Regions from separate parts of the Arthrobacter sp. AG367 genome, predicted to be linked through region 2. Evidence: predicted binding sites of a transcription regulator. Region 2 holds the regulator's gene; each other region holds the start of a gene.

Region 1 (4,126 bases), on a different contig from region 2:
TCGGCCGCCAGTTTGGCGATGATCGTGTAGATCTCGAATTTTGCCCCGACGTCGATCCCGCGGGTGGGTTCATCGAGGATGAGCACGTCCGGGTCGGAGAACATCCATTTGCTGAGCACCACCTTCTGCTGGTTGCCGCCGGAGAGCTTGCCGGTGATGGCGGCCACCGAGGGCGCTTTGATGTTCATGCTCTTCCGGTAGCCGTTGGCCACCACGGTCTCCTGGTTCTTGTCCACGAAGCCGCGTTTGGCGAGCTTGCGCAGCGCTGCCAGGGAGATGTTGCGCTTGATGTCCTCGATGAGGTTCAGGCCGTAGTGCTTGCGGTCCTCGGTGGCGTAGGCGATGCCGTGGCGGATGGCGTCGGAGACGGTGGAGGTGTTGATTTCCTCGCCGTACTTATAGACCTTGCCGGACATTGCGGTGCCGTAGGTTCGGCCGAAGACGCTCATGGCGAGTTCGGTGCGCCCGGCGCCCATCAGCCCGGCAAGTCCCACCACCTCGCCCTTCCTGACATGCAGGTTGGCGTTGCGGACCACCATGCGGCTGTGGTCCTGGGGATGCCGGACGGACCAGTCCTCGATCCGGAGGACTTCCTCGCCGATGTTCGGCTCGCGGTCCGGGTACAGGCTCTCCAGGTCGCGGCCCACCATGCCGCGGATGATGCGTTCCTGGGTGATCTGGCCTTCATCGAGCCGGAGGGTCTCAATGGTTTTGCCGTCCCGGATGATGGTGACGGCGTCGGCCACCTTGCGGATTTCATTGAGTTTGTGGCTGATGATGATGCTGGTGACCCCCTGGCCCTTCAGATGGAGGATCAGGTCCAGCAGGTGGCCGGAATCCTCGTCGTTGAGGGCGGCCGTGGGCTCGTCCAGGATGAGCAGCTTCACTTCCTTGGACAGCGCCTTGGCGATCTCCACGAGTTGCTGCTTGCCCACGCTGATGTGCTGGACGGGGGTGACGGGGTTTTCGTCGAGGCCCACGCGGGCCAGCAGCTTTGCTGCCTCCAGGTTGGTCTTGCGCCAGTCCACCCATCCGTTGGTGGCTTGTTCATTGCCAAGGTAGATGTTCTCCGCGATGGAGAGGTACGGGCTCAGCGCCAGTTCCTGGTGGATGATCACGATGCCCCGCTTCTCGCTGTCCGAGATGCTGGAGAAGTTGCAGGGTTCGTTTTCGAAGAGGATTTCCCCTTCGAAGGTGTTGTGTGGATAGACGCCGGACAACACTTTCATGAGCGTTGATTTGCCGGCGCCGTTTTCGCCGCAGATGGCGTGGACCTCTCCACGGTTCACATCGAGGGTGACGTCCTGCAGCGCTTTCACGCCGGGGAAGGTCTTGGTGATTCCTCGCATTTGAAGAATGGGTGTGTTCATCGTCAATTCCCACTGACTGGTCGAAGCTTGGCCGTCCTGCTGCTGCAGGAGGTTGCGGGCGGGGCTGCGGCCGGATGGAGGTCCGGCCACAGCCCCCGGACGCTGACTACTTGACGTCGGCGTCGGTGTAGTAACCCGAGTCGATCAGTTCCTTCTTGTAGTTGTCCTTGGTGATGATCACGGACTTCAGCAGGAAGGCCGGAACAACCTTGACCTTGTTGTTGTAGGTCTTGGTGTCGTTGGTTTCAGGTTCCTGGCCCTTGAGGACGGCGTCGACCATCTTGACGGCCTGTGCGCCGAGCTGGCGGGTGTCCTTAAAGATGGTGGAGTACTGCTCGCCCGCGACGATGGACTTCACGGAGCCCTTTTCGGCGTCCTGGCCGGTGACCACCGGAAGGCTTCCCTTGGCGTAGCCGCCGGTGCTGGTGAGGGCGGAGATGATGCCGATGGACAGGCCGTCGTACGGGGAAAGGACGCCGTTCAGCTTGGTGCCCGAGCTGTAGGCGGAGGTGATGATGTCCTCCATGCGCTTCTGCGCCACGGGTGCCTGCCAGCGAAGGATGGCGGCCTGCTCAAACTTGGTCTGGCCGCTGGGGACCTTCAGGGTGCCGGCATCCATGTAGGGCTTGAGGGTGTCCATGGCGCCGGTCCAGAAGAAGTTGGCGTTGTTGTCGTCCGGGCTTCCGGCGAAAAGTTCGATGTTGAAGGGGCCCTTGCCGTCCACCTTCTTGCCGCTCGCGTCGACCAGGCCCAGGCCGGTCAGCAGCGAGGTGGCCTGCTGGACGCCCACGGTGTAGTTGTCGAACGTGGTGTAGTAGTCCACGTTCGGAGTGCCGTTGATAAGGCGGTCGTAGGCGATGACCTTGACGTTCTGCTCCTTGGCCTTGGCCAGGACGTCGGTCAGGGTGGTGCCGTCGATGGCAGCGATGATCAGGGCCTTGGCGCCCTTGGTCAGCATGTTTTCGATCTGCGAGACCTGCGTGGGGATGTCGTCGTTGGCGAACTGGAGGTCCGTCTTGTAGCCGAGGTCTTTCAGGGACTTCTCAACATTGGCGCCGTCGGCGATCCACCGTTCAGATGTCTGGGTTGGCATCGAGATGCCAACCAGCGAGTCGCTGGGCTTCGCTGCGCCGCTGGATTCGCTGGTTCCGCCACGGGAGCCGCAACCGGTGGCTCCCACGGTCAGGGCGAGGACAAGGGCCACCGCGCCCATGAGTTTTTTGATTCTCACCATAATCTCCTTCCGCGGCAGCATTGCCGCGAAGTGTTGTTGGGCCGGGAAGCAACGGTGCTCCCGGTCCTGGCCACATGGTTGATGTGTCGGTTCAATATAGACTGATTTGTGAACGCTAACAAGAGCCTTCTCCCGGAAACTCCGAAATCTTTCGATGTCATTGACTTCTTCTTTGTTAGCGTTCACACTTGCTGCAGCACTTAGCTCGACCCTGACCCTACAAAACCGGTAATGAGGCCGCTTGCCTCCCGGATGGAGGCAACCCCATGCCAGATGCGCTGTTTACTTCCAGCTCCGACCCCCGCCACGACCACTGCGTGGTCGGCGTGGACTTCGGGACCCTGTCCGGCCGCGCCGTGGTGGTGCGGGTCCGCGACGGCAAGGAGCTCGGGAGCGCCGTCCATGAATATCCCCATGCGGTGGTGACCGGCTCCCTGCCCGGTGACGTGGCGGGCGACGACGGCACGCGGCTTCCCGGCGAATGGGCGCTTCAGGTGCCCAACGACTACCGGGACGTCCTGCGCACCGCCGTCCCTGCCGCGGTGGCTGACGCGGGGATCGACCCGGCCGCCGTCGTCGGCATTGCCACCGACTTCACCGCCTGCACCATGGTGCCCGTGAAGGCCGATGGCACGCCACTGAACGAATTGCCGGGCTATGCCAACCGCCCGCATGCCTACGTGAAGCTCTGGCGCCACCACGCCGCCCAGGGGCAGGCCGACCGGATCAACCGGCTGGCCGCCGAACGCGGCGAAGACTGGCTTCCCCGCTACGGCGGACTGATCTCGTCCGAGTGGGAATTCGCCAAAGGCCTGCAGCTGCTGGAAGAGGACCCGGAGGCCTACGCCGAAATGGACCACTGGGTGGAGGCGGCCGACTGGATCGTCTGGCAGCTGTGCGGCCGCTACGTCCGCAACGCCTGCACCGCCGGCTACAAGGGCATCTACCAGGACGGGCGGTACCCCTCGGAGGATTTCCTGGCCGCCCTGAATCCGGACTTCAAGGACTTTGTCAGTTCCAAGCTGGAGCACACGATCGGGCGGCTGGGGGACGCCGCAGGGACCCTGACGGCGGAGGCTGCAGCCTGGACCGGGCTGCCGGAGGGCATCGCCGTGGCCGTGGGAAACGTTGACGCCCACGTCACTGCCCCTGCTGCCAAGGCCGTGGAATCCGGCCAGCTGGTGGCTATCATGGGCACCTCCACCTGCCATGTGATGAACGGCAGCGAACTGCGTGAAGTGCCGGGAATGTGCGGGGCAGTGGACGGCGGCATCGTGCCCGGCCTGTGGGGTTACGAGGCCGGTCAGTCCGGTGTGGGGGACATCTTCGGCTGGTTCACCAGGTACGGCGTCCCGCCCGAATACCATGAGGCTGCCGGGGACGCGGGGCTGGGAATCCACGAGTACCTCACCGGACTGGCGTCGCGGCAGGCCATCGGGGAGCACGGCCTGATCGCGCTCGACTGGCACTCGGGCAACCGCTCGGTGCTGGTGGACCACGAGCTGTCCGGCATCGTGGTGGG
Region 2 (4,126 bases):
GCAGCTGGCGGCATCGGCACGGAAGCGGCGGCAGTCAGATTAGGGGCTGAAATAGGGGAAGCACTACTTTCACATCTGCCACATGAACATCTAGAGTATCTTTTTAGGTGGTTGGTGGATGGCTCAGCATCGTAACACCGCATTGGCACGTACCTGGGGTCACTGTTGTCCATCCGTCAGCAAAGGAAAATAGGGAAATGTCGGCAGAACAGAACTTCTCCAACGCGAAGTTCCTGACCGTGGCTGAAGTAGCCGAGGTCATGCGGGTCTCCAAAATGACTGTTTACCGGCTGGTCCACTCCGGCGAAATGCCGGCGGTGCGCTTCGGCCGCTCCTACCGGGTCCCCGAAAACGCCGTCGAACAGTACCTCAGGGGTGCTGTCGTGGAAGGCCACACCGAAACCGCCTGAGGCTGCCTGTCCTGAGCGGCTCCCGATAAGCGGTACCCTGTTAAGGAACGTTTTACGTCATTGTAAGAATCTGTCAGTTGTTCAGTTCGTAGCTTTGTCCACGGACATTCTCCATCAGACAGGTACTGCATCTAGTTTGTAAGGAACTTTCGTGGGTTCAGTTATTAAGAAGCGTCGCAAGCGTATGGCCAAGAAGAAGCACCGCAAGCTGCTTCGCAAGACCCGTCACCAGCGCCGCAACAAGAAGTAGCGATACTTCAAGCAGCGTGGAAATGCCCGTCGCCTTCCAAGGCGGCGGGCATTTCGTTTACCGGCAAGAGGTAAGAATTATGCCCGCGGGCCGCGGATGCGGGCGAAGCCCTTCCAGAGGCCGTAGATGGCCCCGCCGAAGGTGGCCGCCTTGAGTCCCAATGTCGCGGCACGGCGGCCTGCGCGGAAATCGTAAACCGGCCAGTTGCGGTCGCGGGCGTGGCGTCGCAGCCTGGCGTCCGGATTGATGGCCACCGGATGGCCCACCAGCGACAGCAGCGGGACGTCGTTGTAGGAGTCGCTGTAGGCCCAGCAGCGCTTGAGGTCCAGGCCCTCATCGTCGGCGATGGCCTGCACGGCCACGGCCTTGGCCGAGCCGTGCAGGATGTCTCCCACCAGCCGCCCGGTGTACAGGCCGTCCGAGACCTCCCCCACGGTCCCCAGGGCTCCGGTCAGTCCCAGCCGGGTGGAGATTACGGTGGCCACTTCGATGGGGGTGGCTGTCACCAGCCAGACGCGGCGGCCCACCCTCAGGTGCTGTTGCGCCAGCGCTTTGGTGCCGGGCCAGATCCGGGACGCGATCATCTCGTCATAGACTTCTTCGCCCAGCGCCTTGATGTCATCCACACTGATGCCCACGGCCAGGGTCAGGGCCGAGTCCCGGACGGCATGGACATCGTCCATGTTCTCGCCGCGGGCCACAAACTTGAACTGCTTCCAGGCCATACCCGCCGCCTGCCTCAGGGTGAAGGCTCCCCGCTGGTGCATCTTGCGGGCCACATGGAACAGGCTGGCACCCCGCATCAGGGTGTTGTCCACATCGAAGAACGCCGCCTCGCCGGGCTGCGGCGCAGCAACCGGCCGTGTGACTACGGCGACGTATTTCTCCTGGGGCATGGAGTTGAGTCTAGTCAATCCACTGGCCCGCCGCCGTCGGCGTCAGCCTCACGCCGGGAACGGCGATACCGTTAAGCCATGGCTACACCCCGCGTCGTCCTGGTCACCAAAGCTGACTGCCACCTTTGTGAGGAGGCGCGCGACGCCGTCGGCCGGGTCACTGCCTCATTGGGCCTTACCTGGAGCGAAGAGCTGGTGGACAACCAGCCTGAACTGCGGGAGCGCTACGCCGAAGAGATCCCGGTGGTCCTGGTGGACGGCGTGCAGCGCGACTTCTGGAAGATCGACGAGGTCCGGCTGGCACGCGTGCTGCAGCGCGCCATGGGCCGGTAGGGAAGTGGCGGCAGTTTCTGATGGTCCTGGTTTTGAAGGCATGAGCGGCAGGGACCTAGAGTGGACTCACAACGCGACGCAAGGGAGGTGCGGGTGACATCCCTGGGTTCTTCGCCCCAGTCTGTCCCGGACCTTCCGGATGCCACGGGCGCACTGACCAAGCAGATACCTCCTGCCGCCGTGGCCCGGCTCACCATCTACCTCCGTGCCCTGAACACATTGCTCTCCGAGGGCGTGGAGCGCGTTTCCTCCGAATCCCTGGCAGAAGCCTCCGGCGTCAGTTCTTCAACCCTCCGCAAGGACCTGTCCCATGTGGGGTCCTATGGCACCAGGGGCGTCGGTTATGAGGTGCAGTACCTCAGCCGCCACATCGCCGCCGCGCTCGGACTGACCCACGACTGGAAAGTGGCCATTGTGGGCGCCGGCAACTTGGGCAAGGCGCTGGCACGCTACGGCGGCTTTGAGTCGCGCGGGTTCGATGTGGTGGCCATCTTCGACGCAGACCAGATGGTGGTGGGCAACGAGGTGGGATGGCTGCGCGTCAGCGACGTGGCAGACCTGGAGACCGTCCTGCACCGCACCGGGGCCAACATGGTGGTCCTGGCCCTTCCCGCGGCCGTCGCGCAGGGCGTTTGCGACCGTGTGGTGGCGGCAGGCGTGCGCAGCGTGCTGAGCTTTGCACCCGTGATGCTGCAGGTTCCCGAAGGGGTCAATCTTCGCAAGGTGGACATGGCCACTGAACTCCAGATCCTGGCCTACCACGCCCAGCGGGCCCAGACGCCCGGGCAGACGGCCTAGGGTTTCCCTGGAAGTTTTCCCCCGGCCCAAGTTTTGGCGGACCCGTTAAAGCAGGTGGCCCGGGATGCGAATGATGCATCCCGGGCCGCGGGCAGTGTCAGCGGGCGGAGTGGCTACCGCCCGTAGGGGTTGCCGAAGCCGCCCGAATAGGGGTTGGCGAAAGGCTGCTGCTTCCGGAAGTACGGGGCGGCTGCGGGAAGGTAGAGCAGCACGATGGCCGCAATTCCCAGGAGCGTTCCGATGGTGGCAAAGCTGGGGGGACCAAAGAGTCCGAAGACGGACAGTGCAGCGAAGACCGTTCCCAGGATGCGGGCCCAGTTCTTGCCCTTTCGGACGAAGAAGGCCACCAGCAGGTAGAGGGCCACGCCAATGATCGCGAACACCACCAGGGTGCCGGCGATGACCCCCTTAATGTCGTCATAGGTGACTCCACTGGCGCCTCCGGCCGCCATCTGGTCCTCGAATGTCCGCCGGAACACCGGATCATCCAGCTGCGTCAGCCCGGTCAGCAGGGAGATCACGAAGATCACTGCCGACGCGATCAACAGCCAGAACGAGATGTTCACCAGCTGCGGGACGCCGTTGCCTCCGGCCGGCTGCGGCTGTTCCGACGGGTACTGGCCGTAGGGGGACTGCCCGTAGGGCGGCTGGCCGTACTGGGGTGCATTCTGCCCGAACTGGGCGCCATACTGCGGCGGGTTCTGGCCGTAGCCCGGGGCCTGCGGCGCATTCTGGCCGTACTGGGGCTGGTTTTGGCCGTACTGCGGCGCTGCCGGCGGCTGGTTCTGGCCGTACTGGGGCGCGTTCTGCCCATATTGCGGGGCGTTTTGGCCATACTGCGGCGCATTCTGCCCGTAGCGGGGCTGCTGCTGGTCTCCGGACTGGGGGCTGCCGGCCTGTTCATGCCCCGGCTGGTCGTTGCTGGGGTCTTGGGGCGACGGGGGCGGGACGGGAGGAGTACTCATGGCGTTCCTTCTGCAGGTCGGGATCCGGGTAGGCTGCCGGGAATCAGTCCTCTGCCTTCCCCCAGCATGGCTTAAGTCCACCGTACCCCCGGCGGGCGGCGTTGTGGGTGATTCAGCGGGTATTGGCGCAGGTGGTTGCCGTTAAACAGGGAACCCCGGCGCCAGGCCGGGGAGGCCTGGTGCCGGGGTTGTGCCCTGGCGGGCGGAACTACGCTGCGGGCGCGATGAAGGCGAGTTCGAGGTTGATGGCAACCTTGTCGCTGACCAGCACGCCGCCGGCTTCCAGGACGGCGTTCCAGGTGAGGCCGAAGTCCTTGCGGCTGATGGTGGTCTCGGCGGAGACGCCGGCGCGGGTGTTGCCGAACGGATCAACGGCAACACCGTTGAATTCGGTTTCCAGGGTCACCGGGCGGGTGACACCCTTGATGGTCAGGTCGCCGGTGAGCTCGTAGCTGTTGCCCTTGGCCACCAGGC
Region 3 (4,126 bases), on a different contig from region 2:
GATGCCCGGCGTGGACCCGGATCCGTTCGGCCACTGACAAGTTCGGCCACTCATCCCTTCCGGGCAGGTCCCCGTCAGCGGGCAGTGATGGTTTCCTGCCGGGGGCAGGAGCCGAGGACACGCTTCATGGCGTCCTTCTCGGCAGCCGTCACCCACAGGCCGTAGGCGGCCTTCACAGAGATCTGGCGGGCCACGTAATGGCAGCGCAGCGCGGTGTTCTTCGGCAGCCACGTGGCGGCGTCCGCTGCGCTCTTCTGCTGGTTGGCAGCGCCGTCCGCGGCAATCAGGTTCAGGGGGTCGTTGGCCAGGCTCTGGCGTTCCTTGGGCGCCAGGCCCTGGGCCCCCTTCTGCCAGGCATCCCCGAGCGCCACCACATGGTCGATCTGGACAGCCCGGCTGCTGTCTGAACCGCGCTGGAAGTCCACGTCCTGGCCTGTATAGGGTTCCCGGAAGTGACCGGCCGTTACCTTGCAGGTGGAGCCTTCGGCGAACACCACGCCGGCAAGGTCCCGTCGCAGGATGTCATTGCGGGTATCGCAGCCGTTCCTGTCGACATCCAGCCACGCCGGGCCGAAGGCCTCGCGGCTGTAGCCGGTTTTCGGTGCCCGGCCCTTCACGGCGAGGCCGTCGAGTGCAGAGAGGGCACTGCCCGCCGGTACGGGGTTTGGTTCCTGCACCGCTTTCATCCACTGGGCATCGAAGACCGGCGCCTCGGTCGGGCCCTCCGGCGCCGGCCCTGCGGCTGCAAACTGTCCTGCGGTGAAGAACCACGACAGGGCAGCGACGATGCATACTGCGGCCGTTGCCAGCAGCGCCCAGGCCTGCCGGGAACGGCGGCGTGCGCGGCGGTAGGCAGCCCAGTGGACGGTCAAGGCGTCGACGCCGGAAGGGGAAAGTCAGGCACCCCAAGAGCCTAGGACAAAGGGCACCCCAAGCCGGTGATATCCACACTGTTGAGGACGAGTGATGGCTCACACGGCCGGCGCGGCCGCCTTTGGGCTACTGCTCCCTGGTGACCCTTCGAAGGTCTTCCTCGGCAATGGCCAGCAGTCCCTCGAGCTGGCGCACGCGGTCCTGGCTGACATCCCCGGCCGCGTGTGCGGCGCGGGCGCGTTCAAGCAGCCGTACTGCTTCCTTGTGGTTCGCCTTGGCCACGTCCAGGGCGTGTTCGAGGGTGGTGTCGTGCTGAAGAGTCGATTCGTTGTCCATGCCACCAGTGTGGTCCCCTTTCCCGGCTGATTCCAGAGAACCAGCCGGGAATTCGCAGGACGTGGCGGACAGGGTCAGACCGCGATGGCGGCCAGGGCGGCGGCGCTTTCCTTGGCGGGGAACGACGGCGGGTTCACGCCGGCCATTTCCTCCATAACGCGCACCACCTGGCAGCTGTAGCCAAATTCGTTGTCGTACCAGACGTAGAGGACCAGGTTCTTGTCCGTGGAGACCGTAGCGAGTCCATCAACAATGCCGGCGCGACGGGAGCCGACAAAGTCGGTGGAGACAACCTCGGGTGAGTCGATGTAGTCGATCTGCTTGCGGAGGTCCGAGTGCAGCGACATTTCACGGAGGTAGTTGTTGACCTCGTCCTTGGTGGTGCCGTTTTCCAGGCTGAGGTTCAGGATGGCCAGCGATACGTCCGGGGTGGGGACGCGGATGGAGCTGCCGGTCAGCTTTCCGAGCAGTTCGGGCAGGGCTTTGGCCACTGCCTTGGCGGCGCCGGTTTCGGTGATGACCATGTTCAGGGCTGCAGAGCGGCCGCGGCGGTCGCCCTTGTGGAAGTTGTCGATCAGGTTCTGGTCGTTGGTGAAGGAGTGGACGGTTTCCACGTGCCCGTGCACCACGCCGAACTTGTCGTTGATGGCCTTCAGCACGGGGGTGATGGCGTTGGTGGTGCAGGACGCCGCGGAGACGATCCGGTCCGAGTCGGTGATGTCCCGGTGGTTGATGCCGTGGACGATGTTCTTCAGCTCGCCCTTGCCCGGTGCGGTCAGGAGGACCCGCGCCACGCCCTTGCTCTGCAGGTGCTGGGAAAGTCCCTCGGCGTCGCGCCAGCGGCCGGTGTTATCCACCACCAGGGCATCCTTGATGCCGTAGGCGGTGTAATCGATGGTGGCGGGGTCGTTGGAGTAGATGACCTGGATCTGCACGCCGTTGGCGGTGATGGTGTTGGCGTCCTCGTCGATCCGGATGGTGCCCTCGAAGGACCCGTGGACGGAGTCGCGGCGCAGCAGGCTGGCGCGCTTGGAGAGGTCGTTGTCGGAGCCGCGGCGCACCACAATGGCGCGCAGGCGCAGTCCGTGGCCGCCACCGGCCTTTTCGATGAGGAGGCGGGCCAGGAGCCGGCCGATGCGGCCAAAGCCGTAGAGCACGACGTCGGTGCTGGTGCGGTCATCGCCGCCCCGCTTGCCAACGATTTCGGCGAGCTCAGCGCGGAGGAACTCCTCCAGGGTGGCGCCGTTGCCTTCTTCCTTGAACTTCTGGTTCAGGCGGGCGATGTCGATCGCGGCAGCGCCCAGCTCCAGTCCGGCCAGCGTGTTCAGCAGGGGCGCGGTGTCCTCGAGGAGCAGTTCGTCCTTGCTCATCCGGCGTGCAAAGCGGTGCGCCTTGAGGATGTTCATGGTGGACTTGTTGATCAGGCTCCGGCCGTGGATGCTGGTGACCACGTTGTTTTCGCGGTACAGCCTGCCGATCACCGGGATCATGGCCTCGGCGAGGGCCTCCCGGCCCATCCACGTATCAAGACAAGAATCAGACGTCTGGCTCACAGAAATACCTTCCTCGGTTCAGCCGTGTACGTCCTCGTACACAGATGTAGGCCACCTGATGATGTCCAGGGGCACCCGCGCCTGCAGGGATGGCCCCCAGGCGCCTGGATCGCGTGCAAAGAAAAACCGCCGGTTGCGAACGCAACTTTCGGCGGTAGAACTCCTGCGTCCGGGATCCATTCTAATTTGGCCCGCCGCCGGGAACACGCTTGCGCTGCGTGAAATCACTCACATGGCCGGGATGCCCCGCAGCCGTGGTGTTGCCGGACTCAGTTGTGGACGGCTGAGTAGAGGTTCAGGCTGGCGGAAAAGACAAGCCAGGAAAAGTACGGCAGCACCAGGAGGCCGGCGGCGGCGTCCACCGGCCCGAAGCGCAGGATCAGGAATACCAAGGTTCCGGCGAGTGCGCAGATAACCCCGAACGCAGCCCAGAGGGCGGCAGCTCCGAGCATTGGGTACAGGGCGAAAAAGGCCGCCGGCCACGCCGCGTTGAGCAGCAGCTGGACAATGTAGCCTGCACGGGTGCTCCCGGTCAGGCCGCCCTTGCGCCAGACCAGCCACGCGGCTGCCGCCACGCCGGTGTACAGCGCCATCCAGGTGCTCCGGAACATCCACGGCGGCGGCATCCACGGCGCCTTCACCGAACCGGCGTACCACCCGTTGGAATTCAGGATGATGGGAACCGAAGCGATGACCCACGCCGCGGCGGACAGCGCCAGGAACCCGCCAAGCGCAATGACCTGGGAACGGATGCCGGGGACGCCGGCCCGGGCGGCGGGACGGGGATCAGGAATAACGGGCACGGTCCAGCATCCCCAACGCATCGCCCTAGGTCAAACGCGGAATGTGGATGGGACAGCCGGTACGCCGGGTTCTGTTCTCCCCTGCCGTTACCGGAAAGGGAGCGACGGCCATCCATCTACGAGTACCGTTGCCGGCACCCTCCAGCGGCCTACCCGGACACTCGGGCGGGCAGCCCTCGAACGTGTCCTGTCTGGCCTTGCTCCGGGTGGGGTTTACCTAGCCTTCCCGGTCACCCGGGAAGCTGGTGGTCTCTTACACCACCGTTTCACCCTTACCTGCCCTTCCCGGCCAAAGCCGGCAATGCAGGCGGTCTGTTTTCTGTGGCACTGGCCTGCGGGTTACCCCGAGTGGGCGTTACCCACCACCCTGCCCTGCGGAGCCCGGACGTTCCTCGAGCCACTTGCGTGACGCGCGGCCGCCTGGCTGTCCCATCCGCCGTCCAGTCTACCGGCGCCGCCACCCGCTTTTGCGCCGGTAGGATCGGACGGTGCTGATTCTGCTTCCCCCTTCCGAAGGCAAGACACCCGCGCTCCGGGGACCCGCCGTCGACTGGTCCACGC

Evidence for each region. Region 2 encodes Rex, which represses fermentation and respiration genes when NADH is low (regulators of the CRP and FNR family bind a similar motif). Its sites were predicted from a motif close to CTTGTGAANNNNTTCACAAG; they were not measured.
Region 1: the regulator Rex is predicted to act here: its motif matches at 2,710-2,729, upstream of araB (ribulokinase).
Region 3: the regulator Rex is predicted to act here: its motif matches at 2,978-2,997, upstream of FB478_RS03905 (glyceraldehyde-3-phosphate dehydrogenase).

What each region holds. Positions count from the first base shown of each region.
Region 1 covers NZ_VIVE01000009.1:126,690-130,815, reverse strand. The annotation lists gene mmsA (multiple monosaccharide ABC transporter ATP-binding protein) at 1-1,370, opposite strand, end outside; gene chvE (multiple monosaccharide ABC transporter substrate-binding protein) at 1,477-2,604, opposite strand; gene araB (ribulokinase) at 2,871-4,126, shown strand, end outside.
Region 2 covers NZ_VIVE01000006.1:148,405-152,530, forward strand. The annotation lists gene FB478_RS15795 (3-deoxy-7-phosphoheptulonate synthase) at 1-43, shown strand, start outside; gene FB478_RS15800 (helix-turn-helix domain-containing protein) at 198-410, shown strand; gene FB478_RS15805 (30S ribosomal protein bS22) at 562-660, shown strand; gene FB478_RS15810 (HAD family phosphatase) at 738-1,556, opposite strand; gene FB478_RS15815 (glutaredoxin family protein) at 1,635-1,889, shown strand; gene FB478_RS15820 (redox-sensing transcriptional repressor Rex) at 1,983-2,687, shown strand; gene FB478_RS15825 (hypothetical protein) at 2,801-3,652, opposite strand; gene FB478_RS15830 (YceI family protein) at 3,861-4,126, opposite strand, start outside.
Region 3 covers NZ_VIVE01000001.1:845,149-849,274, forward strand. The annotation lists gene def (peptide deformylase) at 1-37, shown strand, start outside; gene FB478_RS03895 (HNH endonuclease family protein) at 75-872, opposite strand; gene FB478_RS03900 (hypothetical protein) at 1,000-1,209, opposite strand; gene FB478_RS03905 (glyceraldehyde-3-phosphate dehydrogenase) at 1,284-2,762, opposite strand; gene FB478_RS03910 (TspO/MBR family protein) at 3,032-3,565, opposite strand; RNA gene rnpB (RNase P RNA component class A) at 3,610-3,997, opposite strand; gene FB478_RS03920 (YaaA family protein) at 4,054-4,126, shown strand, end outside.